Regions from separate parts of the Planococcus donghaensis genome, predicted to be linked through region 2. Evidence: riboswitches for the same ligand, from Rfam matches in the RefSeq annotation. Region 2 holds a riboswitch; the other holds the start of a gene.
What was found. A riboswitch is a leader RNA that binds a small molecule or an ion and turns the genes downstream of it on or off. The one in region 2 is predicted to bind S-adenosylmethionine.
Positions count from the first base shown of each region.

Region 1: another riboswitch for S-adenosylmethionine. It lies ahead of BCM40_RS11945 (methionine biosynthesis PLP-dependent protein); the one in region 2 lies ahead of sat (sulfate adenylyltransferase).

Region 1 covers NZ_CP016543.2:2,371,787-2,387,280, reverse strand. The annotation lists gene BCM40_RS11960 (ABC transporter permease) at 1-575, opposite strand, end outside; gene BCM40_RS11955 (Fe(3+) ABC transporter substrate-binding protein) at 648-1,697, opposite strand; gene metC (cystathionine beta-lyase) at 1,922-3,094, opposite strand; gene BCM40_RS11945 (methionine biosynthesis PLP-dependent protein) at 3,078-4,211, opposite strand; SAM riboswitch class I at 4,286-4,390, opposite strand; gene BCM40_RS11940 (LLM class flavin-dependent oxidoreductase) at 4,967-5,974, shown strand; gene BCM40_RS16500 (hypothetical protein) at 6,030-6,200, opposite strand; gene BCM40_RS11935 (hypothetical protein) at 6,318-7,202, opposite strand; gene BCM40_RS11930 (amino acid ABC transporter ATP-binding protein) at 7,349-8,071, opposite strand; gene BCM40_RS11925 (amino acid ABC transporter permease) at 8,064-8,723, opposite strand; gene BCM40_RS11920 (ABC transporter substrate-binding protein) at 8,752-9,531, opposite strand; gene pcp (pyroglutamyl-peptidase I) at 9,717-10,325, shown strand; gene BCM40_RS11910 (HAD family hydrolase) at 10,362-11,021, opposite strand; gene BCM40_RS11905 (hypothetical protein) at 11,173-11,466, shown strand; gene BCM40_RS11900 (hypothetical protein) at 11,651-12,256, shown strand; gene BCM40_RS16525 (YhfH family protein) at 12,302-12,430, opposite strand; gene aceB (malate synthase A) at 12,450-14,051, opposite strand; gene BCM40_RS11890 (LytTR family DNA-binding domain-containing protein) at 14,215-14,865, shown strand; gene BCM40_RS11885 (FAD-binding oxidoreductase) at 14,909-15,494, opposite strand, start outside.
Region 2 covers NZ_CP016543.2:543,745-559,238, reverse strand. The annotation lists gene cobA (uroporphyrinogen-III C-methyltransferase) at 1-767, opposite strand, end outside; gene BCM40_RS02940 (phosphoadenylyl-sulfate reductase) at 854-1,567, opposite strand; gene cysC (adenylyl-sulfate kinase) at 1,596-2,198, opposite strand; gene BCM40_RS02930 (SLC13 family permease) at 2,211-3,989, opposite strand; gene sat (sulfate adenylyltransferase) at 4,007-5,170, opposite strand; SAM riboswitch class I at 5,305-5,411, opposite strand; gene BCM40_RS02920 (NAD(P)-binding protein) at 5,669-6,304, shown strand; gene BCM40_RS02915 (YehS family protein) at 6,477-6,998, opposite strand; gene BCM40_RS02910 (hypothetical protein) at 7,115-7,327, opposite strand; gene BCM40_RS02905 (CarD family transcriptional regulator) at 7,519-8,028, shown strand; gene BCM40_RS02900 (MarR family winged helix-turn-helix transcriptional regulator) at 8,094-8,528, opposite strand; gene BCM40_RS02895 (tRNA dihydrouridine synthase) at 8,684-9,679, opposite strand; gene BCM40_RS02890 (sensor domain-containing diguanylate cyclase) at 9,958-10,905, opposite strand; gene BCM40_RS02885 (DUF6568 family protein) at 11,145-11,492, shown strand; gene BCM40_RS02880 (DegV family protein) at 11,552-12,397, opposite strand; gene BCM40_RS02875 (BCCT family transporter) at 12,621-14,198, opposite strand; gene BCM40_RS02870 (DHA2 family efflux MFS transporter permease subunit) at 14,663-15,494, shown strand, end outside.

The DNA.
Region 1 (15,494 bases), 1.5 Mb from region 2:
ATTGGGACAACCACTTGGAAAAACGTTCGCCACGGACCTTTTCCGAGAAGTCGTGTACTTTCAATAAGCGACGCAGATTGTTGAGATAGAAACACTTGTGTAATGGTGTAAACGTAAGGATATAAGAAAACGGTATAGATAAAGATTGCACCTGGCAAATTCATGATGTCAAAGTATACCGGGTTGAGTTCCATATTAAACTGTCCGCGAAGTGTGGACTGAATCACTCCGGTATAATTGAAGATTCCGTGATAGGTATATGCTCCGATAAAAGGAGGGATAGATAGAGGCAAAATCAAAGCCCATTTTAAAAACTTTCGGAAAGGAAACTGGTACTGAGCAATCAGCCAAGCTAAACTCAGACCGATGAAAATCGTTGAACCTGCTGTGGCAACAACGAGGATCAAAGAGTTTTTGACAAACGACCATAGGACGAATTCTTTCATATGCTCCCAATTTTCATTAGAGGGGGTGAATAAACCTGTCACAATTGTCATGTTCGGCAAAAACAGTGCAGCAATAATCGCGATGGCTGCGACCGTCCAAATATTTATGTTAGCGAGTCTTCGTTGCATAGCATTAGTCACCTTTCCAATCGTCAGAAATCCCTTGCCGTTTTGGAACACAGCAAGGGAAGAGCTTTTTGATTATTTCCAGCCTACCTCGTTAAAGATTAAAATCGACTTGGCGTTGTTGTCTCCCAATGAAGAAAGTGGGATGTCTTGTTCTTTGAATTCGCCCCATGATTTCAGTAGCTCAGACGGTTCAACAGCTGAGTTTACTGGATACTCATAGTTAGCTTCTGCAAATGTCCCTTGTGCTTCAGGTGCAGATAAGAATTCAAGTAATTTAATGGCATTGTCTTTGTTAGCCGCAGATTTTACAACGCCTGCACCACTAACGTTAACGTGAGTTCCTGTTGTGTCTTGGTTCGGGAAGTAAATCCCAAGATTTTCTGCAACTTCTACTTCAGCAGCGTCTTCAGAATTTAACATTTGACCAAAATAATAGCTGTTCATAATCGCCACATCACCGATTCCAGCTGCAATCGCTTTTGCTTGGTCACGATCTCCACCTTCAGGGTCACGTGCAAAGTTCTTAACTAATCCAGCAGCCCATTCTTTTGCTTGTTCTTCACCGTCAATTTCGATAAATGAAGCAAGTAACGATTGATTGTAGATGTTTTCAGAACTACGGATTAATACGCGGCCATTCCACTGATCTTCTGTCAATGCATCGTACGTAGATAATTCTTCAGGTGTTACGGTGTCTTGGTTGTATACAATTACACGAGCACGTTTTGTTAAGCCGTACCACATTTGATCGGTATCACGGTAGTTTTCAGGAATTTGCTCGTCTAATAGGTCACTTGTTACGGATTGCAATAAGCCATCTTCTTTAGCACGGTATAGACGGCCGGCATCAGCAGTTAAAAATAAGTCTGCTTCAGTAGCGTCGCCTTCACGTTTGATGCGCTCAAGTAGTTCGTCAGCGTCACCTTTGATCAAATTGACTTTAATACCTGTTTCTTCTTCGAACTTTTTATATAGTTCATCGTCGACATCATAATGTCTTGCTGTATATAGATTAACTTCATTACCATCTGTTTCATCTTTTTGTTCAGCTGCATCATCGTTTCCACATGCTGCTAAAACAAGAAGTAGTAATGCTAAAATGAGATATAAAGATTTCTTCATGGATGTCTCTCCCTTTAGTATATAATTGAGAAGTTAAATGAAAATCATTCTCAACCTCAATTATAAAGAGCTAATTGAGAATGTCAATCAGAAACAGCCAACTATCTTATTTTTTTTGGAATTGTGTCTAAAAAATGAGATGATTAATTTCATTTTTTTGCAAAGCTAAAGCATCTATTACCAGCTAAGGTAATAGATGCTTTTAGGAGTAACAATTAACGCCTTCAATTTGCAATACTTAATCCGTTACGTCGGGCTACTTGAACAAGTGCTTGGTTCAAATCTTGCACTAAGTCATCCGTATGCTCGAGACCAACTGAATAACGTAGTAAGCCATCGGTAATTCCTCGTTTTTCACGTTCTTCTTTTGGCATAGAGCCATGAGACATTGTGGCTGGATAGGACAAGATCGATTCCACTGCACCAAGACTGACTGCAAATACGGGAATTCTTAAATGCTCTACAAAAGTTCGAGCAGACTTTTTATCAGCTAAGCGGAAAGAGAGGACAGCTCCTGCACTCTTTGCTTGACGTTCGTGAATAGGGTTGCCGGGGTGGAATGAAAATCCTGGATAATAAACTTCTTCGATTAGCGGATGATTGTGCAAGTATTCAGCAATCACACGAGCGGATTCGGATGATTGACCTAAACGAGCCCCTAACGTTTTAATTCCTTGAATTAGCAAATAGGAATCTTGTGCGCCTAAAACAGACCCAAACGTGTTTTGGATAAAGGCGAGGCGATTGCCAAGCTCTTCGTCCTTCGTAACAGCGAGTCCAGCAATAATGTCACTATGACCAGACAAAAATTTTGTGGCACTGTGTAGCACAATATCAGCACCAAGTTCTAACGGGTTTTGATAAAGGGGGGTCATAAAAGTATTGTCGACAAATGTTAAACAATCATTTGCTTTTGCTAATTTTGCAGCGATTTCAATATCTGTGATGTTCATAACAGGATTTGAAGGCGTTTCTAAGTAAATAACTTTTGTATTAGGTTGAATAGCATTGGCCATTTCATCTAAATTGGTCATATTTACAAATGTATATTCAATCTTAAATTTATCCAATACTTCTGTGATAAAGCGGTAAGTACCCCCGTAAACATCTTCGGAAACAAGTACATGATCACCAGAAGACAAAAGCATGAATGCCGAAGAGATGGCAGCCATTCCTGATGAAAAGGCAAAGCCACGTGTGCCGCCTTCAAGTTTTGCGATTGTTTCTTCAAGTGCAAGACGCGTAGGGTTACCTGAGCGACTATAATCAAACGGACCAAAAGAATCTAAGCTTTTCTGATGAAATGTAGAAGACAAATAGATCGGTACGTTAACGGCCCCAGTAAGTGGATCAACTCCAGTAGAGTGAATAAACTTGGTTTCAATACGATCGGTCATATTCAACAACCTCCTCTTTCAATTTTGAAAATGCTTGTGTTAAGTCAGCGATTAAATCCTCGGCTAGTTCAACGCCTACAGAGAATCGTAGCAGACGGTTGCATACGCCGCGCTTTGTCCGTTCTTCAAAAGGAATATCTGCGTGAGTTTGAGTGGCAGGATACGTGATAAAGCTTTCGACACCGCCAAGGCTTTCAGCAAACGTGATGAGCTTAATGTTTTCTAGAAAGGGTCCAATCCAAGCTTCTTCCTGTAAACGGAAAGATAGCATACCACCTTTCCCCGGATACAATACGTCCGATACAACCGGCTGATGAGACAAGAATTCTGCAATTGCTTTGGCATTCGCTTCGTGTTGTCTCATACGTAATGGTAATGTCTTTAACCCTCGAACTAATAACCAAGAGTCAAAAGGAGAGAGAACAGCCCCAACCGAGTTATGGAATGTGGCTAGTTTGTCGCATATCTTCTCTCCTTTAGCAGCAACAAGGCCAGCCAATACGTCATTATGACCCCCGATGTATTTAGTGGCGCTATGAATGACAATATCAGCTCCAAGCTGGATAGGTTGCTGGAAAAAAGGTGTTAAAAACGTATTATCTACTATTAATAGCAGTTTGTGTTTTTTCGCTAATGCGGCATAAGATACCAGGTCAATTTCCTGCATAAGCGGATTGGTAGGCGTTTCGATAAAAAGAGCCCGTGTGTTTATCGTTATTTTCTTTTCTGTGTCTTCTACGTTTTTAAATTCAGCATATATTGGATGGATGTTATAAGCGGCTGCGAAATGATCTAATAGGCGATACGTACCGCCATAAATATCTTCTGGCACTAATAGTTCATCGCCTGGTCGGAATAAAGACAAAACTAGTTGAATCGCGGCCATTCCAGAGCTGCATGCATATGCGGCATCTGCTCCTTCAAGTTCAGCAAATCCTTCTTCTAAAACAGAACGTGTCGGATTTTTCGTCCGTGTGTAATCATAGCCAGTCGATTGCCCAAGACCTTGATGTTCATAAGCGGTGGATAAGTAGATAGGTGGATTTACCGCTCCTGTCGCAGCATCGCTACGATTCCCTAATTGAACCAATAAAGTTTCTAAACTGTGTTTTGTCATTTTGCTCATCCTCTCCACGATAAAACAGAGGCTTTCTTCTTTTAAGAAGAAAGCCTCTGTTAGGAAACATATTCTTCTCATCTGCTAGGCGAAGCCTATTGGATTTAGCACCGTAGTCTTCGTCGGACTGGTTGCTGAGACTTCACAGGGCCAAATCCCTCCGTCTCTCTAGATAAGAAATATCTTATTAAATTTAGGGTGTTTCTGTTTCGATGTTTCTTATCATAAAACATTTGAAGGCGAAAAGCAAGAGAAGATTTTAATTAGTTTGAATTGAAAGAAAAAAAGGGAGGTTACACGGCAGCTTTCACTTTTCGTGTTGTCTAGCTCTAGTGGCTAGTCCCTCGGGGTCTTAAGTCAGCCCACTACGGAAATCAGGATTTCCTGCGTGTTCTGCCTTAAGCCTGTCGGGACTACATAGCCACTTCCGCTTTTCATGTTGTCCAGTTGCAAGTGCCTAGCTCCTCGGGTCATAAGTCAACCCAGCTGCGTGGCAAAGAACGCCACACTGCTGGTCTGTCTTATGCCTGTCGGAGCTGACCAGGCACTTTCACTTTTCGTGTTGTCTAGCTCCAGCTGCCAGATTCTCGGGTCATAAGCTACTCTAGCTGTGCGGCTGGAAAAACGCCGCTTTGCCAGAGCGTCTTATGCCCGTCGAATCTACACGGCAGCTTCCGCTTTTCTTTCATGAGCAGGAAAAGGGATGTTTTTGTAAAACATCGCTACAATGGAGAGGAATAGGAGTGAAAGTCATTATGTCAAACAAGAAATTCGAAGATATTCCGTTGTCTGTACTGGATTTGGCGCCGATTAATAAAGGTGCGGAAACGGCTCAGGCATTCAAAAATAGCGTGGAGTTAGCACAACATGTGGAGTCACTTGGATTTAATCGCTTTTGGTTAGCTGAGCATCATAACATGCCGGGAATTGGTAGTTCGGCTACATCTGTTTTAATCGGCCATATTGCTGGTGCGACTAAATCGATTCGTGTAGGTTCGGGTGGCGTAATGCTTCCAAATCATGCACCACTCGTGATTGCTGAGCAGTTTGGTACGTTAGAAACAATTTATCCCGGACGCATTGACTTGGGGTTAGGACGTGCGCCCGGAAGTGATCAAGCAACTGCTCATGCATTGCGCCGAAGCTTACACAGCAATGGGGAAGACTTTCCGCAACAAGTAGCGGAGTTGGAAAATTACTTTTCAGAAAATCCGGTGGGGCGTGTTCGTGCTTTCCCAGGAACCAATATGAAAGTGCCGATGTGGCTACTTGGCTCAAGTGGCTTTAGTGCGCAGCTTGCTGCTTTAAAAGGATTACCGTTTTCATTTGCTAGTCATTTTGCTCCTGATTATATGATGCAAGCTTTGCAGTTGTATCATCAAAATTTCAAGCCATCTAAAGCATTAACGGAACCATATGCCATGCTTGGGGTAAATGTTATTATTGCGGAAACACAAGAACGTGCAGAATGGTTAGCGACTTCCTCCCAACAGCAAATGTTCTCGTTGATGAGAGGAGAGCCAACCACATTCCAGCCACCAATCGATAAGTTAGAGGACGTTTGGACAGATCGCGAAATTGCGATCTTCCGAGATAAATTAAACTCTGAATCGATGATGGTCGGAACTCCCGAGCTCGTGAAACAAAAACTGAAAAACTTTATCCAAAAAACACGTGCTCATGAAGTGATTGTCCATTCACCAATTTTCTACCACGAAGAGCGCCTGAAGTCATACGATTATCTAGCAGAAATGATGCACTAAGAAAAAATATGTACAAAAAATCACCTCTCTATTTATAGAGAGGTGATTTTTAATGTTAATGAAGATCTTTAGCTTTAACTTCTTCGCGGCGCCGTTCTTTTAATATCTCGTTTTCCTCATCGGCTGCAAAATCGGGTGAACCTTCGCCAATCATATTCAGAATTGCATTAAAGTCTTCATCTAGTCGACGTTCGACTTCTTGCGGATCAAGTACTTTACGTTCCATTATGACCAACCTCCTTATTTAATAATCAGCAGCCACCTGACAAAAAACAAGAATTTTAATTCATTTCTATTATACAGAATATTTTGTTTAATATCCAAAGAAGAGCTTGACCTTATATTAAGGTTTATTGATTTCTGCATTTAATATCATGGATTCAAAAAACGCAGCAGAGGATTTTTCATTCCATTCCAAGGAAGTTAAATCTGCAGTCCGTTTATTAATATACCCATAAGCCAGCTGTGTTCGAGGGTCATCCGTCAATTCCAGTTTCACTAAAGGACCTTCAGGGGTTAACCAGTTTAACTGAGATAGACGATTTTCAAGGGTGAAGGCAATCCACTCCTCTTCCAGTTCTTCTGTATCAAATAACGGTTCTGGCGAAGCCATTAACCAAGTCTGACTTGTGTGCTTAGGAGGAAGCCAAAGGTTTTTTGAGAGAGCACCTTCTTCTACTGTCATTTCGGTAATTTCATGGCGGAGCTCCTGCACCCAGTTGCCATTACCCAGTTGAAGGTTCCGTGATACATACACATTCCCAATCAACATTTCGCCATCCGGAGTCGTGAAAATACCATAAGGATTGGTAGTCGGATCGGAACCATAGACGTCTTCGTCGAGTCGGACAGTTGGTTGAGGATTCCAAGATTTAAAGTCTGCGTCTTTTAGGCCCTTAATATTCATTGAAAATGTATAAGGGACCCAACTTGTATTTTTAATCTCTTCAAAAATAATAGAAGTCCCATTCGAAAAAGAACGGTCAACAAGGGTATAGGTCCCCACATTCAAGCCGAGGAATGTCAGTTGGTAAAGCTGTGTTAAGTCTGATTCATTTTCACTAACCTCAGGCTCTTTAAGAGAAATGAATGTTGGTTTTTCAAGCGTTAACGTTAAATTGTTGTCGGAGTAAAGTTCTACTTCATTTTTTAAAAACATGACTGCTGTAAAAATAAACAGCGACATGAAAAATACAACGCTTATCAAAATAATTATCTTTCTAAACACATTTTCCACCTCTGTTTTCTGCAAGATTGCCAGATCTGATTATAACATGTGAAAGGCGGGGAATCTGTTTGACATTTGAGCATCGAATGAACAAATAAAAAAAACGTAGAATAGTCATAAAAAAACAGGTGCCCAAAGGACACCTGTTACAATACTTTATCGAGAAAATCTTTTGCACGTTCGGTTTTTGGATTGCTGAAAAATTCGACAGGTTGACCTTCTTCGACTAGCACACCGTGATCTAAAAAGATGACACGATCTGCAACTTCACGAGCAAAGCCCATTTCATGCGTAACAACAACCATCGTCATCCCTGATTGTGCTAAGTCTTTCATAACATCAAGAACTTCTTTAACCATTTCAGGATCAAGTGCTGATGTTGGTTCATCAAAGAGCATAAGCTCTGGTTCCATTGCCAAGGCACGAGCAATGGCTACGCGCTGTTTCTGGCCGCCTGACAAGCTGTTTGGGTATGCTTTTTCTTTTTCAGATAAGCCCACACGTTCAAGTAAAAGCCGAGCTTTCATTTCTGCTTCCGCTTTTTTAATCCCTTTTGCTTTTATCGGAGCATACGTTAAATTCTCAAGTACCGTTAAATGAGGGAATAAGTGAAAGTGTTGAAACACCATCCCAATCTCTTGGCGGATTTTATGAATTGTTTTTTTAGAAGCAGTTAAACTTTTGCCGTTAATTTCAATGGTTCCAGAAGTCGGAACTTCCAACAAATTTAAACAACGCAAGAAAGTCGATTTACCCGAACCAGAAGGACCGATGATTGAAACGACTTCTCCTTTGTTAACAGTAGCTGAAATATCACTAAGTACTTCATTCGTGCCGAACTTCTTGTATAAATTTTGTACATTAATCACTTTGTTTCAACCTCCGTTCAAACACTCTACCAATCATCGTTAAGCCCATCACAAGACACCAATAAATGACACCGACAAACAGTAAAGGCTCAAAATTACGGAACAAATCAGCACCAACTACTTGTGCACGCCTCATAAGGTCGAGGTACCCGATGGTAGAGACGATGGCAGATTCCTTGGTTAAAGTGATAAATTCATTCATTAAAGCAGGCAAGATGTTTTTCAAGGCCTGAGGTAAAATGATGTCTTTCATCATGGCGCTGTAAGGAATGCCAAGAGCTTGAGCCGCTTCCACTTGACCTTTATCGACAGCTTGAATTCCAGCACGGATTATTTCTGATATGTATGCAGATGAATTAAGGCCAAATGCCAATATTGCTGACAAAAATGGTGAAATATCAAATCCCATCAATTGGGGGATGGAATAGTAAATTATCATTAATTGCAAAATTAAAGGGGTTCCCCGAAAGATGGATGTATAAGCGTCAGCAAACCAACGCAACGGTTTAATGCTACCAATTTTGAACAAAGCCAATAAGGTTCCGAGAATTGAACCAAGTATAATAGCGAAAAACACGAATTTTAACGTAACCCATATCCCTTCCAACATGAAAGGGATATAAGGAACGATTTGTGAAAAATCAAGATTCATAAATTACAACTCTTTTCTACAGGTAAGTTTACTCTTCTTCAGATAACCATTTTTCTTTTAGTTCATCGAGTGCGCCACTTTCTTCCATTTCAGCAAGTACTGCATTGACCTTGTCAACAAGCTCGCTTCCTTTAGGGAAAGCAACGGCCATACCAGGTGAAGCTGTAGTTGGGTCATCAAATGCACCAAGATCTTGGGCTTCGATATAACCAAGTGCAACTTGTTTATCCATATAGGCAGCATCTATACGGCCAGATAAAATTTCCTGTATTAATGCACCCGAATCGTCTAAAGCTTTTAATTCAAAATTGATGCCTTCGTCAGCGATGATGCTTTTCGCACCTTCTTCTTGAATCGTTCCAAGTTGAACACCAACTGTTTTGCCTTCTAACGATTCAAGACTTGAGAGTTCAGAATCTTTAGCGGTCACGAACATTTCACCAGAATGATTGTATTCTGTTGAAAAATCGACGTTTTCTTTACGAGAGTCGGTTGCAGACATACCCGCAATAACCATATCAACACGGTCGTTTTGCAAAGCGCCGATCAAGCCATCAAATTTCATATCAGTAATTTCAAGTTCGTATCCTAGTTCATCTGCAATGTGGTTTGCAAGGTCAATATCAAATCCAATAATATCGCCTTCAGGGTTACGCGACTCGAATGGCGCAAATTCTGCAGATGTTCCCATTTCCAATACTTCTTTTTTCTCTGAAGCTCCAGTTTCGTCTTCGCTAGCACTTCCACAAGCTCCTAGTAGTAATGCAGATGATGCAAATAATGTGATGAATGATAGTTTCTTAATCATGTATATTCCTCCTGTATTATGTATGTTTATTCATTTTAATGAATTTTAACACATTGAAAAACGTTTGGAAAGCTATTTTTAGATAAAATTAATGTTTATATTTTCTGATAATTCAAGAGCGGTAAAAGAGAGGGTTAGGCAAGAAAAAGGAGTTTGCGTATAATAGCGATAAAGGGGAGATTAGATTGCAAAAATTACTGTTAACTGGCTTTGAGCCATTTTTGGATTATACAGTTAATCCAACGATGAAAATAGTAGAAGTGTTAGATGGGAAAACAATCGGAAATTACCAAGTTGTCGGCAAAATAATGCCTGTAGACTTTAATTTGTCCGGAGAATTTTTACTCAAGCTTATCGAAGAAGAAAATCCGGATGCTGTGATTTCGCTAGGACTTGCAGCAGGGAGGTATAAAATTACTCCAGAACGAATCGCCTTGAATGTCAAAGATGGGGATGTTGATAATGAAGGCAACAAACCAGTTGATGAGCCGATTCGACAAGAAGGAGAGGCAGCTTATATGTCTACTTTACCCGTTCGGAAAATGGTTGATCATCTATTAACGAATGGCTTGCCCGCAGAAATTTCAAATACAGCTGGTGCATATCTATGTAATAACGTGATGTATGAAGGGCTGCATTATGCCAAACATAATAAACCCTCATTGAAAACGGGTTTTATTCACATTCCGGCGTCACATGAATTGGCCATTCAACATGGCCGGATTCCTAGTTGGTCGCATGAGGACCTTGTAAAGGGGATTCAAATTTGTATTGAAGTGTTAGAGGAAGCATAGAAAAACGGATCGCAAATTGCGGTCCGTTTTTTATGATTAAATGATTTCCCAATTACGACGTTCTGCAACTGTACGTAATTTCGGCTTTGGTTGAACGGCAACAGGGTGACCGACAAGTTCAAGCACAGGTAAGTCTGAAGGACTGTCGCCATATGCATAGCTGTTAGCCCAGTCAATATCCCAGCCTTCTAGTGCTTCTTTAATTTTTTTGGTTTTCAGCGTACCTTGTATATGTGACAAAGGTGTCTGGTGATCTAATATATTATTGTTATAGAGAACTTCTGTCCCAATAATGGTTTTAATGGGTAATTGTTCAGTCACGGCGTGAAGTAATGGAGTAAAGGCTCCAGAAACGAGCATGACGTAATCATTATTTGCCACATGTTCTTTTAAACGCTTTACCACCGTTGGGTTCATATCCCCGTGCATTCGATCTGCAATCTCTCCGAAAAATTGTTCGAGTTCAGTTTTTGTAAAAGTTTCCAACGAAGACAAGTAAGCTTGAACCGAACGTTCACGCATTTTCCATTCCGGATAGATTTTTAAGCGATGGCCAATGTAAGGAGGCATAATTGCCCGGTAAAATTGACGATAACGTAGGCTATGTTCTGGATGGTGTTTTAAATGACTCATCATTAGCTGGAAAGTTTCTTTTGAATATAAAGTTCCATCAAAATCAAATATGGCTACGCGCAAAGAAATCAACTCCGGTTCTCATTTTTTCTATTGCTCTCATCATAGCTGAAATCCGGATTTTCTTCCAGTAGATACCAGTAGCAGGTTTACGTGTTTTAACTTTACGGGTATGGAAAAAGAAATAGTGGATTAAGCTACAGGAGGTTTTACGATGGAAAAACAACAAATCACGGTCGGGTATGTAGAATTAACACAAGACGAATCAGACCGTCTATTTGAAGAAGTAAAAAAAGATAAGAATATTGAAAATTACAGTGAACTCCAAGGATTGATGGATGACTTTGATTCAATCATCATTGAACCCGAAGCGCGCCCGCTTGACGAAATTCTAGAAGGTGAAGATACACCAAATGCACGCGAACAAGGTGGCACTCGCTATATTGAAGTTTTTAACAAACTTGAAGATGACAACCGTTATCGTTTTAAATCATCCAACCAAGAGTAAAGAGAAAATCACCTTTAACGTCATTAGCATGACGTTAAAGGTGATTTTTTTGTTTTGTGAACAAAGAGCTTGATGGTCGTTAAAGTGGACGAAAATGATTAATACAATAAAACTGGAACTTTTTGAGAATTGCTTCGTATACTAGTTAATTCTACTTTTATCACACAAAAAGGGGGAATAAAGCATGGACAACTTTATAAAGACCAAAAGACTTATCGGGCTATTTTTAATGATTGTTTCTTTTTTACTCATTGCTGGATGTTCAGAAAATGGTCAAGCAATAGAAACAGAAACTGAAAAAGTGGGTGATTCTATTGAACAAGACAAAGCGGCCATTCAAGCTGTTATTGAAAAACAATTTAACGGTCCAGACGAAAAGTACCGCGAATTATGGAATGCTGCAATGGACAGTCAAACAGGTGATATGGATGAAGAACAGTATAATGCTTGGTTGAATTCACTGGAATATAAAGCATTAATTGCGTACATGGACGATACGTATGCTCTTTATTTTACCGATAATGCGTATGAAACATATAAGAATACAGATGCTTTTATGTATAGCTTGTCGGATCGTGAATACAAAGTAAGCTCGGATAATATAAAAATCATCCAAAATGAAACCGAAAAGACTTTGTATACTTTCACATTCCAAGTACTGTTTGAAAGCGAAACAGGTAAACCCGAAACGTTTGATTTAGAGGGGGAGGCCATCGTTCCAACAGCAGGTAAAATCGGCAAAATTCAAGTTAACAATCAACAGAGATTATTAGAGAAAATAACATACTAACGAAAAAAAGAGGAAAACCATATTTACTGGTTTTCCTCTTTTGCATTATTCTTCTGCATTGGCAATGCAACGTTCACATTCATAAATAATAGATTCGCGGCGTTCTTTGATCACACAGCCACATTCCCGGCATTCTTTTTTTGTCCGCGTTTCGAAAGTTTGAGTGTTTTTCATTTTGATCTCCTCCAATAGTTTAGTTTAGTTGTTCATAACCTGGCAGTGTCAAAAATTCAGCAAATTCACTTTGTAAAGTAAGATTTGTAAACAACTCACGGGCTTCCGCATAATTACCGGTTGAATACTTTGTGTCTCCAACAGCTTGTTTGATCTTAGCTGTTTCTTCTTCAATCACTTTGTGGAAGAGAGGAATGTCAATATTGCGTCCATCCTCTAAAACTCCTTCTGGATGGCGAATCCATTGCCATACTTGCGAACGGGAAATTTCAGCCGTTGCAGCATCCTCCATTAAATTATGAATTGGAGCTGCACCGTTTCCAGATAACCAAGAGGCAATGTATTGGATCCCAACTGAAATATTCGAGCGTAATCCATCTTCCGTAATCGTACCAGTAGGCACTTCTACTAATTGCTCAGCAGTAACTTGAACGTCTTCACGTTTGTTATCAATTTGGTTTGGCGTAGGCATGTGCTCGTCAAACTGTTCCATCGCAATCGCGACCATGCCAGGATGAGCGACCCATGTGCCATCATGACCGTCCATGGCTTCACGTCGTTTGTCTTCCGCCACTTTTTGAAAAGCCGCGGCATTGGCTTCGTCGTTTCCTTTAACGGGAATTTGTGCTGCCATTCCGCCAAGCGCCGGTGCATTACGTCTGTGACACGTTTTAATACACAGTTGTGTATATGCACGCATAAAGGGTACCGTCATGGTTACTTGTGAACGATCCGGAAAAATGTATTCCGGTAAATTCCGCATACGTTTGATCACACTAAAAATATAGTCCCAACGTCCGCAGTTTAAGCCGGCTGAATGTTCGCGTAATTCGTATAAAATTTCGTCCATTTCAAAAGCGGCCATAATGGTTTCAATCAATACCGTTGCACGTATCGTCCCTTGGGGAATGCCTAATTCGTTTTGTGCAAAAACGAACACATCATTCCAAAGACGTGCTTCTAAATGACTTTCCATTTTTGGGAGGTAGAAATAAGGACCAGTCCCGCGTTCAATCAATTCCTGCGCATTGTGAAAAAAATACAATCCAAAATCGACTAAGCTACCGGAAATCGGCTGTCCATCAGTAAGAATGTTTTTCTCCATTAAGTGCCAACCACGAGGGCGAACCATTAAAACTGCTGTTTTTTCATTTAACGCATATTTTTTTCCGGTTTCAGCAACTTCAAAATCAATTTGTCGCCGAACCGCATCTCGTAAGTTGATTTGGCCATCAATAACGTTAAACCAGTTGGGTGCAGTTGCGTCTTCTAAGTCTGCCATAAACATTTTGGCTCCTGAGTTTAATGCGTTAATCAGCATTTTGCGATTTGTCGGACCTGTGATTTCAACACGGCGATCTTGCATATCTTCAGGAAGGGGAGCAATTGTCCAATTGTTGTTGCGAATATGCTTTGTTTCTGGCAAAAAATCTAATTTTTTTCCGGCATCAATTTCTTTTTGACGTACTTGTCTCTTTTCCAAAAGTTTGACGCGCCGCTTATCAAAAGTAGTATGCAGCTTCTCAATAAAGTCCAATGCTTCAGGAGTTAAAATGGTTTCCATTCCTGGAACTTCTTCACCTTTTATCGTCATAGTCGATTTTGTTAACAAATAAATCATCCCTTTCTGAAAAAAATTTATTCTCCTGTATTAATACAGTTTGTTTTGATGTATATTAATATATAACAGAAAATTCTAACTGTCTTCTAAATAAGATAAAAGAGATTATTCAGCGACAAAAGCGGCTATGTGGCGATAAGCACATTTGAAAGGGGAGTCAGGTATGGAAAATACCGTATTGGAACAAATGGGTTTTATTATTGGGGATTGGATTCCGAAAGAAGCATCGATTGCCATTGCAGTAGAAGATAGTTATATCTACTATAAAGCGGGAGTTCATGACTTGCAGATTCGAGAAGGTCAGCCCGTTCTTCCAGGTAGTATTGCTGCCCGTGCGAAAAAAGAAAGACAGCGAATTGAAATGTTTGTCGAAGAGTCTATTTTTGGTGTACCTTATTACGGCATTGGCTACCCGGTCAAGCTAGGTGAGAAAGAGGGCGTACTCGTTATTATTTTGCCGCCAGATTATTTAGTTCGTAAAAACAAGCCAATTCGATTTTTAACAGGCAAGTATGAAGATACTTGGCGTCCTGTTTCTGTATCTAAAGTTTCTCATATTGAAAGCAGTCAAAAGAAAACGTGGTTTTATTCAGACGAGGAAACGTATTGTGCAATACATACGTTGAAAAACTTAAAACATCAATTGCCAGATAATTTTTTGCCTATTCATCGGTCTTATATCGTTAATATCGATTATATAGAAGAAATTTCTCGAGATATTGCATCGAACTATCAGTTAACACTTAAAGACGGCTCGATTTTACCTGTTAGTCAAAATTATGCGGCAAGTGTTAGAGAACGCCTCGGCTTCTAATAGTATGTATAAAAGCCAGCTAGGAGAGCTTCCCAGCTGGCTTTTATGCGAATATTTTCCCTGGATTTAGTAAATTAGTTGGATCCAACATTTGCTTCATATTTTTCATAATGGCCACGGCAGCTCCATGTTCAGCCTCTTGATACTTAATTTTGCCAAGCCCCACACCATGCTCACCTGTACAAGTTCCTTCGAGTTCAATGGCACGATAAGCTAGTTTTTCGTTAATCGTTTCAGCGGCAAGTTGCTGTTTAGGATCCTTGGCGTCATACGCAATCGAAGTATGAAAATTACCGTCACCAATATGGCCTAATACGCCCCCTTGTAATCCACTATCGGAAATTAGTTCGCGAGCATAGTCAATCAGTTCGGGCAATTTAGAAATTGGAACGCACACATCCCCACCTGTAATCGTCATGCCTGCTTGATGCCGGTAAGCGTAAGCCATTTCATGACGCGCTTTCCAAATCGATGCGCGTTCTTCAGAATCCGCCGCAATTCGCCAGTTTTCACAATTCATATCTGTTAACAGTTCCTGTGCTAATGCAGCTTCTTCTTCGGCTGCACTTTTCATGCCAGCAAACTCAAAAAATAACGAGTGCTTTTCAGGAAGTCCGTAATTGCCATAA
Region 2 (15,494 bases):
TAGGCGGCAAGCTGAAATTGTTTTTCATCTTTTAACTGCTCATACCATTGCAATTTACTTCTCAGACGAACCACTTCTCCCACCACAATCATCGACGGGTTTTCGAAATCTTGTGCCAGTCGGACAATGTCTGCTAATGTACCGGTGACGGTTCGCTGGCGTTCTGTCGTTCCCCATTCAATTAAAGCGATTGGCGTTGTAGCTTTTAAGCCATGGCGCATCAATCGGCTGCAGATTTCAGGGAGTTTGCTGACACCCATATAGATGCACAGTGTATCCATACTTTTGACCACATGCTCCCAGTACGCTTCTTGATCTATACCTACTTTGCTAACGCCAGAAATAAAAGCTACTGACGAACTATAATCACGGTGAGTTACTGGTATCCCTGCATAGGCGGGTGCTGCGATTCCTGCTGTAATGCCCGGAACAATTTCAAATGGAATGTTGTGATTGACCAGAGCTTCTGCTTCTTCCCCTCCTCTGCCAAAAACAAATGGGTCGCCCCCTTTAAGACGGGTTACCGTTTTTCCTTGGAGTGCAAAACGGCACAGCAGCTCGTTGATTTCATCTTGTTTTAATGAATGGTTATCGGGCTTCTTGCCACAGTAAATCAATTGCGCTTGTTCTTTCGCCTCGTCTAGCAACTCGTTGTTGATTAAGCGATCGTATAAAATGACATCGGCTTTTTGAATCGCCTTCAAGCCTTTCACTGTGATTAAATCAAGGTCGCCTGGACCCGCACCAACTAAATAAACTTTTTTCATAAGCTTCCTAGACTCCTTTTTTTAATCAGAGAAACGAGGAGTGCGTCATTTTCTGATCGTTAGTTTATAATATTTTTCCGGTAGAATTATGTGTGTAGACCACATTCTGTTTTTGTGAAACCTTGCCATCTGCCATCACGACTGTCTCCTTCAGTGGTAACTGCGAACGAACAATGTTTGCAACCGATACTCGGATACCCCTCATCATGCAAAACATTGTATTCTAAGCTATTCAAATGGATATACTGCCAGACATCGTCCCATGTCCAGTGAATCAGTGGACAAACCTTAATCGACTTAAAGCGATTGTCTTTGTTGATAAAATCGGTTTGGCTGCGGCTTGCCGATTGCTCTCTTCGCAAGCCGGAAATCCATGCTTTTGCACCAGAAAGTGCTTGTTCTAGTGGCTTGACCTTACGGATGTCACAGCATTTGTCTGGCTGACTTCCCCAAAGTTTATCGCCAAACTGATTGGCTTGCTCCTGTAACGTGATGTGTGGTTTTTTCATCCGAATATTCAATGTTGGATAACGCTCTTTAACACGATCAATCAATTGATATGTTTGGTCAAAGTGAACATCTGTATCTAAGAACACTATTTCTGCATCGCTTTTCACTTTAGAAATCAAATCAATCAACACCATGCCCTCAGCCCCAAAGCTGCAAGCATAAACAATGTCCTCACCATAAGAATCATAGGCCCACCGCAACACATCTGCAGCACCTTTTAAATCATCGTTTGGCACCAGGTTTTTAAACGGATCTTCTGTAAAGTGCTCATACAGTAATGCATGGCTCATCCCACATTCCTCCTTTAGCTAAAATTCATTAGCCGAGATATCCGACTTTTTTCAAATATTCGATGATAACCTGTACGGACTCCTCTACAGTCTGCTTATCAGTTTCAATGGTAATGTCTGGATTTATCGGTTCTTCATATGGGGCATCGATCCCGGTAAACCCTTTGATTTCACCAGTTCTTGCTTTTTTATAAAGACCTTTTGGATCTCGACTTTCGCACGTCTCTATTCCGCATTTTACATATACTTCGATAAATTCATCTTTTTCAAGTAGCGCACGAACTTGAGCACGGTCTTCCTGATACGGTGAGATAAAAGCGGTCAAAGTCAAAACACCTGCATCCGTCATTAACTTGCCAACTTCACCGATTCGACGAATATTTTCAGTGCGATCTTCTGGGCTGAACCCTAAGTTTTTGTTTAAACCATGACGGACATTGTCACCATCGAGCAAATAAGTGCGTATTCCGAGCGCATGAATTTCTTTTTCAAGGTTGACAGAAACTGTCGATTTTCCCGATCCCGATAATCCGGTAAACCAGAGCACCCCACTTTTGTGATTATTTAATTTTTGTCGGTTTTCTTTTGTAACAGTCGATTCATGCCAAACAATATTGGTTGCTTTGCTCATCTTTTTCTCCTCCTAAAACCAGTAATAGTAAACAATTGTGATGGTTACCGTCATCACCAACATGCTCAGTGGCGTCCCAACTTTGACGTAGTCCATAAACTTGTAGCCACCCGGTCCATAAACGATTAAGTTGGTTTGGTAGCCGATAGGTGTAATAAAACTAGCAGAAGCGGCAATGGTGATAATAACCGCAAAACCCATTGGATCGAGTTGCAGATAGCTAGCCATTTCGATACCTATTGGAATCATTAAGACTGCTGCAGCACTATTAGTGATCAACTCTGTAAAAACGCTAGTCAATAAGTAAATCAAAATCAAAATTGCCAACAGTCCGAATGGTTGTCCGACCGCTAATAAGCCATCTGCCATCCATTGTGCTAAACCCGTTTTTGTCATAGCTGCTCCAACGCCGAATGCACTCGCAATCAGTAGCAACACGTTAAACTGCACATCATTCTTTGCATCTTCCATAGAAATTGATTTGGTTACTAGCAATAGAATTACTGCTAACGCCATCGCTTTGAACATCGTCAACCATCCTGTAATAACACAGCCAATCGCGGTCACTAACACGAGTAAAGAAAACCAACCGACCAAACGGCTTTCCTGCAAAGATTTTGGTGTTTTCATAGAGGAAACCACATAAAAATCATTGGATTGCTGGTATTTCTCGACAAAATCTGCTCCAGCAAGCAACAACAAGGTATCACCTGGCCGTAAGATAATATCTCCGACTTTGCTTTTAATGCGTTCATTATTGCGATGCACCGCCATAACGCCTGCATCAAAACGTGAGCGAAATTGAGCTTGTTTAATGGTTTTCGACAACAGGGTTGATTCATGTGAAACAACTGCTTCTGCAAGCTGCGTATTGCCATTTTTTAAATCATCCAATTGCAAATCGGTTCCGGTTTTTAACTTCAAGCCTTTTCTTTTTTGAAGTTCAGTAATCGTGGAAATCAGCCCTGTAAAAATCAAGCGATCTCCGGCTTGAATGACGGTTTTGGAACTAACCGAGGAAATCCGTGTCTCGCCACGAATAATTTCGATCAAGTACACCCCTTTCAACTCTCGCAGTCTAGCTTGTTCTACTGTTTGATTGATCTGCGGGAATATTTCTTCGACCATCATTTCAGCAATATAGTTTCGTGAATCTTCTATAACTTGTTTACTGAATCCCTTATTTTCAGGCAACAGCATATTGCCAACTGTAAATAAATAAATCAATCCCACAATGGTGATGGGAATTCCGACAATGGCTAATTCGAACAGCGAAAATCCTTTTAGACCATAATCGATCAACATGCCATGAACGACTAAATTAGTAGAAGTTCCCATCAAAGTGATGGTGCCACCTAAAATAGTTACATACGATAAAGGAATCAATACTTTAGAAGGGGCAATATTGCGTTCTTCAGCCCATTTTTTCAATAATGGTGTTAACGTCACTACGATGGGCGTATTATTCAAAAAAGCAGAAATCAAAGGCAATGGAAGGAAAATGCGAAACAATGAACCTTTCAAGCTTTTTCCTTTATTCAGCCAACTGATCATCATCTGATCGATTAGGCCATGCTTTTGCACAGTACCGACTACGATAAACAACAAGGCAATCGTCAACATTCCTGGATTTGAAAACCCACGCAATGCTTCTTCTGTCGTTAAAATTCCAGATAGCAGCAAGACTACCAATGCCAAAAACACAATCATATCCGGACGAGCAATTTCAAAAAGTAACGCACTGACCATGCCGACAATGACAATAAGCACAAAAATCATTTGGACTGACATAGGCAACCACCCTCTAATTAGTTACTAATTACGGTCTCCCGCAAGCCTTTGATCAGCACATCGGCTACTTCCGGACGGGAAAATTGCTTCGGTGGCTTTTCTCCGTTGCGAAGTAATTCACGAACTTTTGTCCCACTTAGATGAACATGGTGTTCTGCATCATGGGGGCAAGTTTTGGCTGTCGCCATATTTTCACAAGAATTGCAGTAAAAAGAATGTTCGAATTTAAAAATTTGAATACCCAATTCATCTTCAAATTGACTGATAAATTCCTGTGCCTCGTATGTGCCATAATAATCTCCGACACCTGCATGATCACGTCCGACAATAAAATGCGTGCATCCGTAATTCTTCCGGACAATGGCATGGAGAACAGCTTCTTTTGGACCGGCATAACGCATAGCCGCAGGATAAATGGCTAAACGTGCTCGGTCTTGCGGATAATAATGCTTCAAAATGACTTGGTAACTTTCCATCCGAACAGCGGCGGATATATCATCTGATTTGGTTTCACCAACTAATGGATTTAGCAACAAGCCATCGACTACTTCCAAGGCGGCTTTCTGAATATATTCATGCGCACGATGCACCGGGTTACGTGTTTGAAAACCAACAATTGTTTTCCAGCCAAGGTCTTTGAACAACTGTCGCGTTTCAAGAGGATCTAGATGAAACTCTGCGAATTCGCTGTGATCTGGACGGTTCAACAAGATAATCGGACCTGCCAAGTAAATCTTTCCACGTGTATATAATTTCTCTACACCTGCATGCGCTTTTTCTGTGGTACCGTAAATTTTTTCAGCTTCTAATACTTTGTCATAACTATACTTTTCGGTTAACTCGAGCGTGCCATAAATAATTCCATCTTCGCCTTTTAAGGCTATGTGGTCGCCGATTTGGTAGCGGTCCGCTTCTTTTTCTGTAACGGACAGCGTTATCGGCACGCTCCAAACCGTGCCATCGCTTAGACGTGATGTTTGTAAAACACTGCTGTAATCTTTTTGTCCAAGAAAGCCTGTCAATGGGCTGAAGCCGCCAATACCGATCAACTCTAAATCTGAGATAGCCCAATCCGAAATGGATATCGAAGAAAGAGATGCTGCTTTTTTCAACGCCTGTTCCCTTGCAGTGCCGACTAACTGTCTATTTACCAAATCTCCACCGTGTGCTTTACTTGTCATGATATTACCTCCAATGTGATTTTTTCTACGTGTTAGTTCTTGAAAAAGCGCTCTGAGACCAAACTATCCAGACATTCAGGCAAAAAGAAAAGGACCTCTTCAATAAGAAGAAGGTCCTAAAAAGCCAAACAATCTTCTTATCTTCTAGGCTAAAACAAGCCTATTGGAGTTAGCACCGTTTCCTTAAAGGAGGGTTGCTGAGACATCACAGGGCCAATCCCTCCGTCTCTCTTGATAAGAACGTCTATTCAATTGTTAGTGAAAATTGTCTGAAATGTTTGATTTCACAAAGTATATATTATACTATTCCGAGTGTCAAACTATGTTTTAAGTTTTTTTATATTTATATTTGCAAAAAATCAATCACAAACAGTAACGTCATGCGAATAATGCTCCACTGTAGTGCTTATTTTTTTAAGAATTCAGCGAATTATTTATTTTTATAACTCTTCTTAGAATTTATTTGCTAGTATTAAATGCATAAAGGAGGCAGAAAACATGACGACAATCCCCATCATGATTGATATAAAAAACAAAGAAGTAGTCGTTGTTGGAGGCGGACATATAGCAACACGTAGACTTGAACGTTTGGTTGATCAAGAGGCAAGATTGACTGTCATTAGTCCAACTGCGACTGCTGAAATAATCCGATGGGCAGATCAAGAACTGGTCACTTGGAAGCCGAGAAATTTTGAGTATCAAGATTTGGAAAAAGCTTTTATGCTGATTGTTGCAACGAATGACCCCGTTAGTAATGTAGCTGCACGAAAAGCGGCTCCCCCAAATTGCTTAGTGAATGCTGTTGATGAAGCTGAGTTCGGCAACATTCATTTTCCCGCTCATTTCACAAGAGGAAAATTGAGTATTGCGGTGTCAACGAATGGGGCAAGCCCCATGCTCGCAAAAAAAATTAACCAAGAATTGGCTAATCAATTCGATGACCGCTATGACCAATACCTCGAATTTCTTTTTGCTGCTAGGCTGCTCATAAAAAAAGCCAGGATTTCTAGTCCTGACAAAAAAGCTTATTTGCGCACATTTCTAGATGAATCCTTTTTACAGGACGCTATTCAGCAGCAGACACTTCGTGAATTACAGTTGCTTGTAGACAAGACGAAACAAAATATAGACTAACAGTAAGCCATTTTTCTTTTGCTGAAAATCCTTAGCTAAATAGAATTTTTGTTGAATAATCAGAGTCTGCCAACGCATCTTTAAAGCGTTGCTCATCTTAAACTCTTCACTATATTTCGCCATATAAAAACACCCCGAAAGTTAGATTTAAACTCTAACTTTTGGGGTGTTTTTATTTTCGGTACTTAATCGCCAATCCTTTTAGAAAATTCCGCGCGTAGCGATCGCCGCATTCTTTGTAATTTTTATGACCGACTTTACGAAGCAAGGCACCTAATTCCCCTTTAGTAACCGTAACTCCTGCTAACTCCCAAATCGCTAACATATCTTCGCTAGTTAACTGCAAAGCGATTTTCACTTTCTTCAGCAGTAAGTTATTGGAACGCTCATTAGTTAGTGATGGCACTTCTGGCTGGCCCGGTTTAGGCTCTTGACGACCTCTTTTAAAAATAATAAAGCCATTTAAAAAGGATTCGAAAAGGGAATCTTCGGCTTTAATATAATCATCATGCTCTTCATAATCAATCCATATGCTGTCGTCATCTTCTTCATCACTTTCAGGAGTTTTCGTCAACACTTTCAATACTTCTTCCTTACTTAAATCAATGCCACCCAATTTAAAAATTTCAACCATGTCTTTATTTTTTATATCCAACGCATAACGCAGTCTGATCAATAAATCATTATTGTCCATTTAATTTCCTCCTGTTGCTTTCCAGTATCCTTGTTATCTACATTAAATCCTTCTCTAATGATAGCATATATTCTCCTGTCTACCAGTCTGTCCTGAAGACAGTAAAAGAGACAGCCTCAATTGACCGTCTCTTGTTTTTCTCTATTCTTTATTGTTTTTAAACGTTCAACGTTGTTCTTTAACTCTTGGATAATCTTTAAAGACTCTTCATCTTCTACCGATTCCTCATAGAAAAAATCCAAATCTCGTTCTATATCTGCCAATCTTTCATTGTAATGCTTGAGCTTCTCCGCATTAATCAACTGCTTTGCTTCTTGGATGCTTTTCATCTCATTCTACCCCCGTTTTGGCAATGCAAAACTAATAGTATCTTCTATTCCCTTTATTACTCATTTCTAAACTTAGTTTAAAGATATATTTTTAAATTTTTTCAACTAAGCAAAATCGTCAACCAAGTTTACAATACTTTCCATGTATGTTATAGTATTAATAGATGAGTTACATTTGAGGAGGAAAAAGGATGTTCGCTATTGGAGATCATATCATTTATTCCACCCACGGCCTTTGTAAGATTAACGACATTTACGACGTAACCGTTTCAGATGTCACTAAGCAATATTATCAATTGCAACCTTTAGAGAATACATTAGTGACGATTAGCACACCAGTTGGTAACGACAAGGTTGTCATGCTAAAGCTCCTTCAACGAGAAGAAGCACTCGCAATTATTGAGGTCTTTAAGCAACCCGAACTAGAAGCTGATCTTCCACAAAACCCAAAAGCACAACCAAAGAAAGTCCAGTCAGGTGACCGCATGCAAATTGCAGGTGTTATCAACGGATTATTACGTAAAAAGTTTGATACTCAAATTCAAAAAGAGTCTTTATATGAACACGACTATAACCTTTTGAACAATACACAAATTATTCTTTTTAAAGAACTTGCCCATGCACTGGATACGAGTTTTGAAGAAATCAATAAAATGATTAACGATTTGATCACGGATGAACAACCGCAAGCAATTAATTAATCTACCACCTAAAAAGAGCCGCTTCCTCAACGAATTGAGGAAGCGGCTCTTTTCTTTAGGTATAACTAAATTTCCCAGTCACCTTTTAAAATATCCTTTAAGATTTTCAATTGATCTACACCAATTTTTTTAGCGATTTGGTTTTCAAGTTGCTTTTTTACCACTTCGTGTTCTTCATGACACTCTTCACCTAACGTCGTTAGTCTAATGCATTTTTCTTTTTTATTGTTCTCCACATTTTGTACTTCAACTAATCCTTTAGCAGCTAAGTTTTTAATAAACTTATGTGTTGCTTGACGAGTAATGTCTAAATTTTTTGTGACCGACGCAATTGTGGGTTGTTGTTTGTAGATGTGGGCCATTATAAGCCACTCGGAATTCGAAATCTGGATATCGCTTTCTTTATCCCAAGCCAGCTCTGTAATTCTTCGTGTCGCTATATGACGCTCACTTAATAAATCAATCAAATTTAAGTTTTCCAACTCCACGTCTGGTGTCAATCGATTCACCCCTATTATCTGCTTCGCCATTTAATATAACGATTCCCTTATGTGAAGTCAATTAGTAAAAATACTTTGGTGTTGCGAATTCTCCCTTCCACTTAAAAAGCCATCACCAATTCGTAAAATTGGTGATGGCTTTCATAAAGCTAAATTTACACGTTTGTTTCTACTGAACTCTCCGCTTCATTTAACACTTCAAACTCATCTAATAACGCACGCACTTGATCTGTGGTTTCCGTATACATCAATTGATTTCTCAATTCGCCCACACCACGTACACCGCGCACATAAATCTTAAAGAAACGTCGAAGTGGTTTAAATGCAATTGGTTCAATTTCTGTAGAATATTTATCATGCAAATCTAAATGCAATCTCAGTAAATCAAACAACTCTTTCGGGCTATGTTCGGTTGGCTCTTCTTCAAAAGCAAACGGGTTATGGAAAATTCCGCGTCCAATCATGACACCATCGATGCCGTATTTCTCAGCAAGTTCTAATCCGACTTGACGATCTGGAATGTCACCATTGATCGTCAATAGGGTGTCTGGCGCTATTTCATCGCGAAGCTTTTTAATCTCTGGAATCAGTTCCCAATGAGCAGGCACTGCACTCATTTCTTTTTTCGTACGTAAATGAATCGACAAGTTTGCAATGTCTTGTTCAAAGACATGCGTCAACCAGCCTTTCCATTCATCTACATCTGTGTACCCTAGACGTGTTTTCACACTTACGGGTAAACCACCTGCTTTAGCTGCTTGGATGATCTCTGCTGCATTGTCCGGGTAGCGAATCAATCCGCTTCCTTTTCCTTTAGCTGCAACATTCGGTACTGGACAACCCATGTTGATGTCGACACCTTTAAATCCTTGCTTGGCCATTCCGATACTCATTTCTCGGAAATGCTCAGGCTTGTTGCCCCATATATGAGCAACCATTGGTTGTTCATCTTCCGTGAACGTCAAACGGCCACGCACACTGAAAATCCCTTCCGGATGACAGTAGCTTTCAGTATTCGTAAATTCAGTAAAAAACACATCTGGTCTTGCGGCTTCTGCCACTACATGGCGAAACACTACATTCGTCACATCTTCCATCGGCGCTAAAACAAAAAATGGTCGTGGTAAATCACGCCAGAAATTCTCTTTCATATTCAACTTCCAATCCTTTCATGGTGAGATGATCACTCTTCTATCATCTAAAATTCTTGTTGTATCTATAAGGCAAATCCATAACGAGTAAATGTATTTAGATGCTGTTACTTTTCTTAACCTTATACAGTTTACACGAATCCTCTGCTTGTGGAAAGAGACGTGCTTTAAACAATATCTCCTTAGGCATCTAAAAAACGTCAACTCTAAGGATACGAGTTGACGTCTTTGAAATAGCAGCTTCCATGATTCATCGACTTGCAGCGTTATGTTGCGAATTACAGTTCAAAAAATTTGTACGTGTTTTTCCCTGATGCTTTTGCCTGGTTCAAGGCGTAGTCTGCATTTTTGAGAAGCGTCTTTAAGCTTACCGTGCAATCGCCAGGATACATAGCGATGCCAATACTGGTAGACAGTTGGTAGTGAGGATCCCAAATCGTCAACCTCTCCAATACTTGTTCCGCCAATCGACTCATTTCTTCCATATCCGAGACACGGGAAAAGTGGATAACAAATTCGTCTCCTCCCAACCTGAATGCTAAAGCATCCGGATGTCCATTCACAAAATTTTGAAGCCTTACCGCAACATCTTCCAACACGATATCGCCCGCATCATGACCATGGACATCATTTACTTTTTTAAACCCATCCAAATCCAAGAAGAAAATCCAACCTTCCGTTTCTTGCTGGTCATCAAAAAAATTGGAAAGGTAACGTCTATTGTATAAGTTTGTCAAAGAATCTCTATAGGCAATGCGCTCTAGGTCCAAATAATATGAAAACATCTTAACAATTCTTTGCAGCAATGTAATACTTTTGTCGTCAAAATGTTTTTCCTTATCATTTACAGCACACAACGTACCAAATCGATCGCCATTCACAAAGGAAATTGGAATGCCCAAATAAGATTTAATATTGGCTTTTTCAAGTCCATTTTTCAAATCCTCTAAACTGTCAGCCTCCATAATGCTCTCATAGACTAAAGGTTGTTTCTTTTCAAAATCAACAGCTCTGCAAAGAGAGTCATTGAGATTTAACATCATGCCTTCAGTTGCGATAATACTTGTGGTCTCATTTGAGATCTTCAAAATAACTTGCTGCGTACCACTAATCGAACTTATATAAATTAATTGGTTAGGTAAAATTTCTTTTGCAAGATCCAGTACATCTCTAGCTAATTCATCAAAATTTTTATACGTCTCTAATTCTTGAAAGATCGTCGTCATATAGCACCTCGATTATTCTCATATTCACCTTTTATCCTTTAATCCACTGTCAGGCGAATTCATCCGTCTTGTTTTTATCTCTACTACAACACTATCCTCTATTCCCTAAAGTTTAACATATGCATCCATGAGTTTCTCCATAAATCATTTTTTCTCTTTTTCTCTTATAAGCATAACTTTTTGGTCCACCCTCCTCATACTGTACAATGAAGTTAGTAGAGAAAGGAGATTGATTGAACATGACAACTTATCAAGAAAACATAGCCGGTTTCGAAAAAATTAATTCTACAAAAGCACTAGAATTACTAAAAGGGGATTCGGAAGCCGTTCTTTACATAGGTAAAGAAGTTTGTCCTTTTTGCAAAACTTTCGTCCAAAAACTAAAAGAAGTTGCTGATGAAACAGCTACTCAGGTTTACCACGTAAACAGTGTAGAATCAGATGATATGACGGGTATTACTTCACTACGCAATGAGTTCAACATTCCAACCGTTCCTGGTTTCATCTATACAAATGAAAACACAGTAAACGTAAAATGCGATTCATCAATGGACAAAGAAGAAATCAAAGCATTTATGAACAAATAAGTTTTTATCGAAATTAAAAGACCGCTGATCTGGGATCAGCGGTCTTTTTCGTCTTCTAATTAATAACTAACCCAGCTCAAGCCAGTCGTACCGTCTCCTGCATGGACACCAACGCAAACACTTAGAGCCGCTATTTCTACTTTTAAACTCGGAAATTCTTGCAACAACTCATTTTGCCATACTTCTGAGTCCGGAACATTATTACAATGAATAACAGCCACTTCTGGTACAGAACCTGCAGCCATATCTGCACGCAATAGTGACATCACATGGTCTTTTGCACGCTTGTTTGTACGCACTTTTTCAGTCATTACTGCTTTACCCTCAACAAAACTAATCACCACTTTAATATTTAGCAAATTACTTAAAAACGTTTGCGTACCAGAAACACGCCCACTTTTGTGTAATTGGTTTAAACTAGATGGAATAAAAGACAACTTTGATTTGCCTGTCATTTCTGTAATTGTAGCGACAACTTCCTCTACTTCTTTACCGTTTGCAAGCAGCTCGTTCCCCACTTCAATCATTTTGACCATTGGAAAAGAACCAATTTTCGAATCAATTGGATAAACTTTAAAGTCGGTCATTTCAGAAGCCGTTTGGGCCGTTTCAAATGTGCCTGACAATCCACTTGATAAATGAACAGCGATTGCAAAGTCATAGCCTTGTTCTTCTAATTTTTCATATAAAGCCAGCATTTCTCCAATGGCTGGTTGTGATGTTTTCGGTGAAACTTTCGCTAATTTTAATTTATCGTAAAATTCGTCTTGTGTTAAGTCAATGGATTCTCTGTATTCTCCATCTGCAAATACAACACTAAGTGGTAGAACGTATACATCGTGTTTTTGGATAAAAGCATCGTCTAGTTGTGCAGCTGTATCCGTAATCCAAGCTATTTTCTTCATAAGATATTCTCCTCTAAGTGCAAGTTCCATATAAGAACCCACTATCTACTAACGCTAACATACATGACAAATCTTTACGGTACTAGTGACACTTGTCATATGAAGTTAAATTATTGTAAGCGCCGTCATAATTTGAACATAACTAGTTTTTCTAAAAAAATAGCCAGCATACTCATGATGAGCTGCTGGCGATGTTATATTTTGTATTGAAAATTGGTTTTACTTATAAGTCTTTTAATGGGTTTGTTCCCATTGCTCTATTTTTCGATTTTACACTTCTACCAAATTGATCTTCAAACATGATTTTTGCAGCTTTAGGTGCCGCCCAGAACGTTGGCAATAATAGCAACGAAACCGGAATGGCAGTCACCACAATAAACGATTGAATCGCTTGAATGCCGCCTTCGCTAATCATTAAGAGAACAATTGCTACCGCTCCCATAATAATTGACCAAAAAACACGCATAATTTTTGGCGGATGACCATCGCCTGTAATGGCTACTGAAATGGTATATGCCATCGAGTCGGCAGTCGTCACCACAAATAAGATCGTGACGAGTAAGAACAGTGGAGCTATAACTGAACTAAGTGGCAATTGTTGTGTAATGGCCACCATCGCAGCTGGCATACCTGATGTGTTTAATGCATCTGATACAATCCCTGGCTGACCAAGTTCATAAAACATCCCTGTTCCGCCAACAACTGTAAACCAAAATGCCGTAACGGTTGGCGCGATGATCGAAACTGCTGTAATCAACTCACGAATCGTGCGTCCACGTGTAATGGTAGCGATAAAAATCGCCATCATTGGACCATATCCGAGGAACCAGCCCCAGAAAAAGACAGTCCAATAACCTAACCAACCAGAATCTCCGCGGAACGTACTCATTGCTAGGAATTCTTGAAGGTGAACTCCAGTTGCTGCAAGAAACGTATCAAAGATAAACCCGCCTGGCCCTAACACTAAAATAGCAACCATTAAAATGAGTGTAATAATGATATTCAAATTACTAAGAAATTGTATTCCTTTACGCAAGCCTGTAATAGCTGATATTGTGGCAATCGCTACTACAGTAATGATGATCGCTACTTGCGTAAACAAGTTATTCGGTATGCCAAATAATGATTCCATTCCATATGCGGCTTGCAAACCAAGAAACCCAATAGGTCCAATTGTTCCGGCTGCGACCGCAATAATGGCAGACGCATCAATAATCGTACCCAATACACTGTTTTTCATGATTTTTTCACCGAGTAACGGGTAAAGTAACGTACGCGGTTTTAATGGCATGCCTTTTTGATAATGAGCATACATTAAAACGATTGTTCCAAGGGTCCCAAGAATTGACCATGCAAGAAATCCCCAATGTAAATAAGATTGGGCAAAGGCCGGTACAATAGCACTTTCCGTACCAGAGTCTACACCTGGGCCTGTGAAATTAGGAGACACATCAAGAAAATGGTACATTGGCTCAGCAGCTGCCCAAAAGACGCCTCCTGCTGCTAACAAGGTTGTCATAATCATGGCAATCCATTTAAAATAGCCAACTTCCGGCTTGTCCATCGCACCTAGTCGAACTTTTCCGTATTTCGAAAATCCTAGAAAAAGTGCAATAAAAAATGTTCCCAATAACAACACTTGCCAAAATGCCCCAAAATACTTCACGGCAAAAGCAAATGATTGATTTACACTATTCGACACAAACTCTACATTGATAAATGCTGCAAGAACAAAAGCGACAAGTAACCCACCACTAATGAACAGTACGGGCCAATCTGTCTTTGATCCATATTTCTTCAAAAAATAAAACCTCCTATTAGTAGCATGCGCATAAACACATACTTTGAAAAGTGGAGAATCTCTCCACAATGATGATCTCAATCTCACTAACTGCTTCGTGTGACAACGTGCTCTGCACATCTATTTCTAAACAGCATGTTCAATTGTCTTTACCTTTTCTTTTGCATAAGAGTAGCACGATACTCAAAAGCTTTTTGGCAATAAGTATGTAATTGTATATGACTTACACACAATTTGCCAATCGTTTTGACTCACTAAAGATGAATTGGAGATTTTGAGTCAGTAGCTATCCATTATCCGGAAAATTAGTCGTACAAACGCCCAGCAATCATCTGTTTTCGTCGCCATATTTCTATAAACAAGAAAATTGAGCTCTAACCAACTAACCTCTATCATTAAATACATATCAAACTCGATTTTCAACTTAAAGATTTCCAACTCCAACAAAGGATGCTGATACATTAATGGTTCATTCAGAAACGTTAGACAACACCCAATCATTCGACTTTAAAAAGAACATTCCACTTTTAGCTGTATTGCTATCCGGTGCTTTTATCACCATTCTCAATCAAACACTTATCTCTACATCATTACCACCTATTATGGACGACCTTAAAATTAGCGAAAGTACGGTTCAATGGCTTCAATCAATTTTTATGCTGGTCAATGGGATTATGATTCCAATCACGGCCTTTTTAATTGGGAAATTTACAACACGCAGTTTATTCTTAACGGCCATAGGCATGTTTGCTGTCGGTACATTGCTCGCAGCTATTTCACCTAACTTCACCTTCTTATTAGGAGGACGCGTGCTACAAGGGGCTGGAGCCGGAATTATGATGCCGCTCTTGCAAACAATTTTGTTTTTAGTCTTCCCAGTTTCCCAGCGTGGGAAAGCAATGGGTATGTTTGGTTTAATCATAGCTTTTGCACCTGCAATCGGACCAAGTTTATCAGGTTATTTAGTCGACCACTACCCGTGGCGCAGTGTCTTTTACGTTGTTTTACCAATCGCAATTATCATTTTTATCTCAGCGTATTTCCTATTGAAAAATGTAACCGAACAAACCAATCCGAAGATGGATTATTTATCAATCGTTCTTTCCACATTTGGATTTGGCGGACTTCTTTACGGCTTTAGTATCGCAGGTAACGTAGGCTGGCTCAGCCCAAATGTACTCATTTCACTAGTAATTGGTGCAGTAACCCTGTTCTGGTTTATTACGAGACAATTAAGACTAAAAGAACCTATTCTTGAATTTCGTGTTTTCAAATACAGTGTTTTCTCAATTGCTA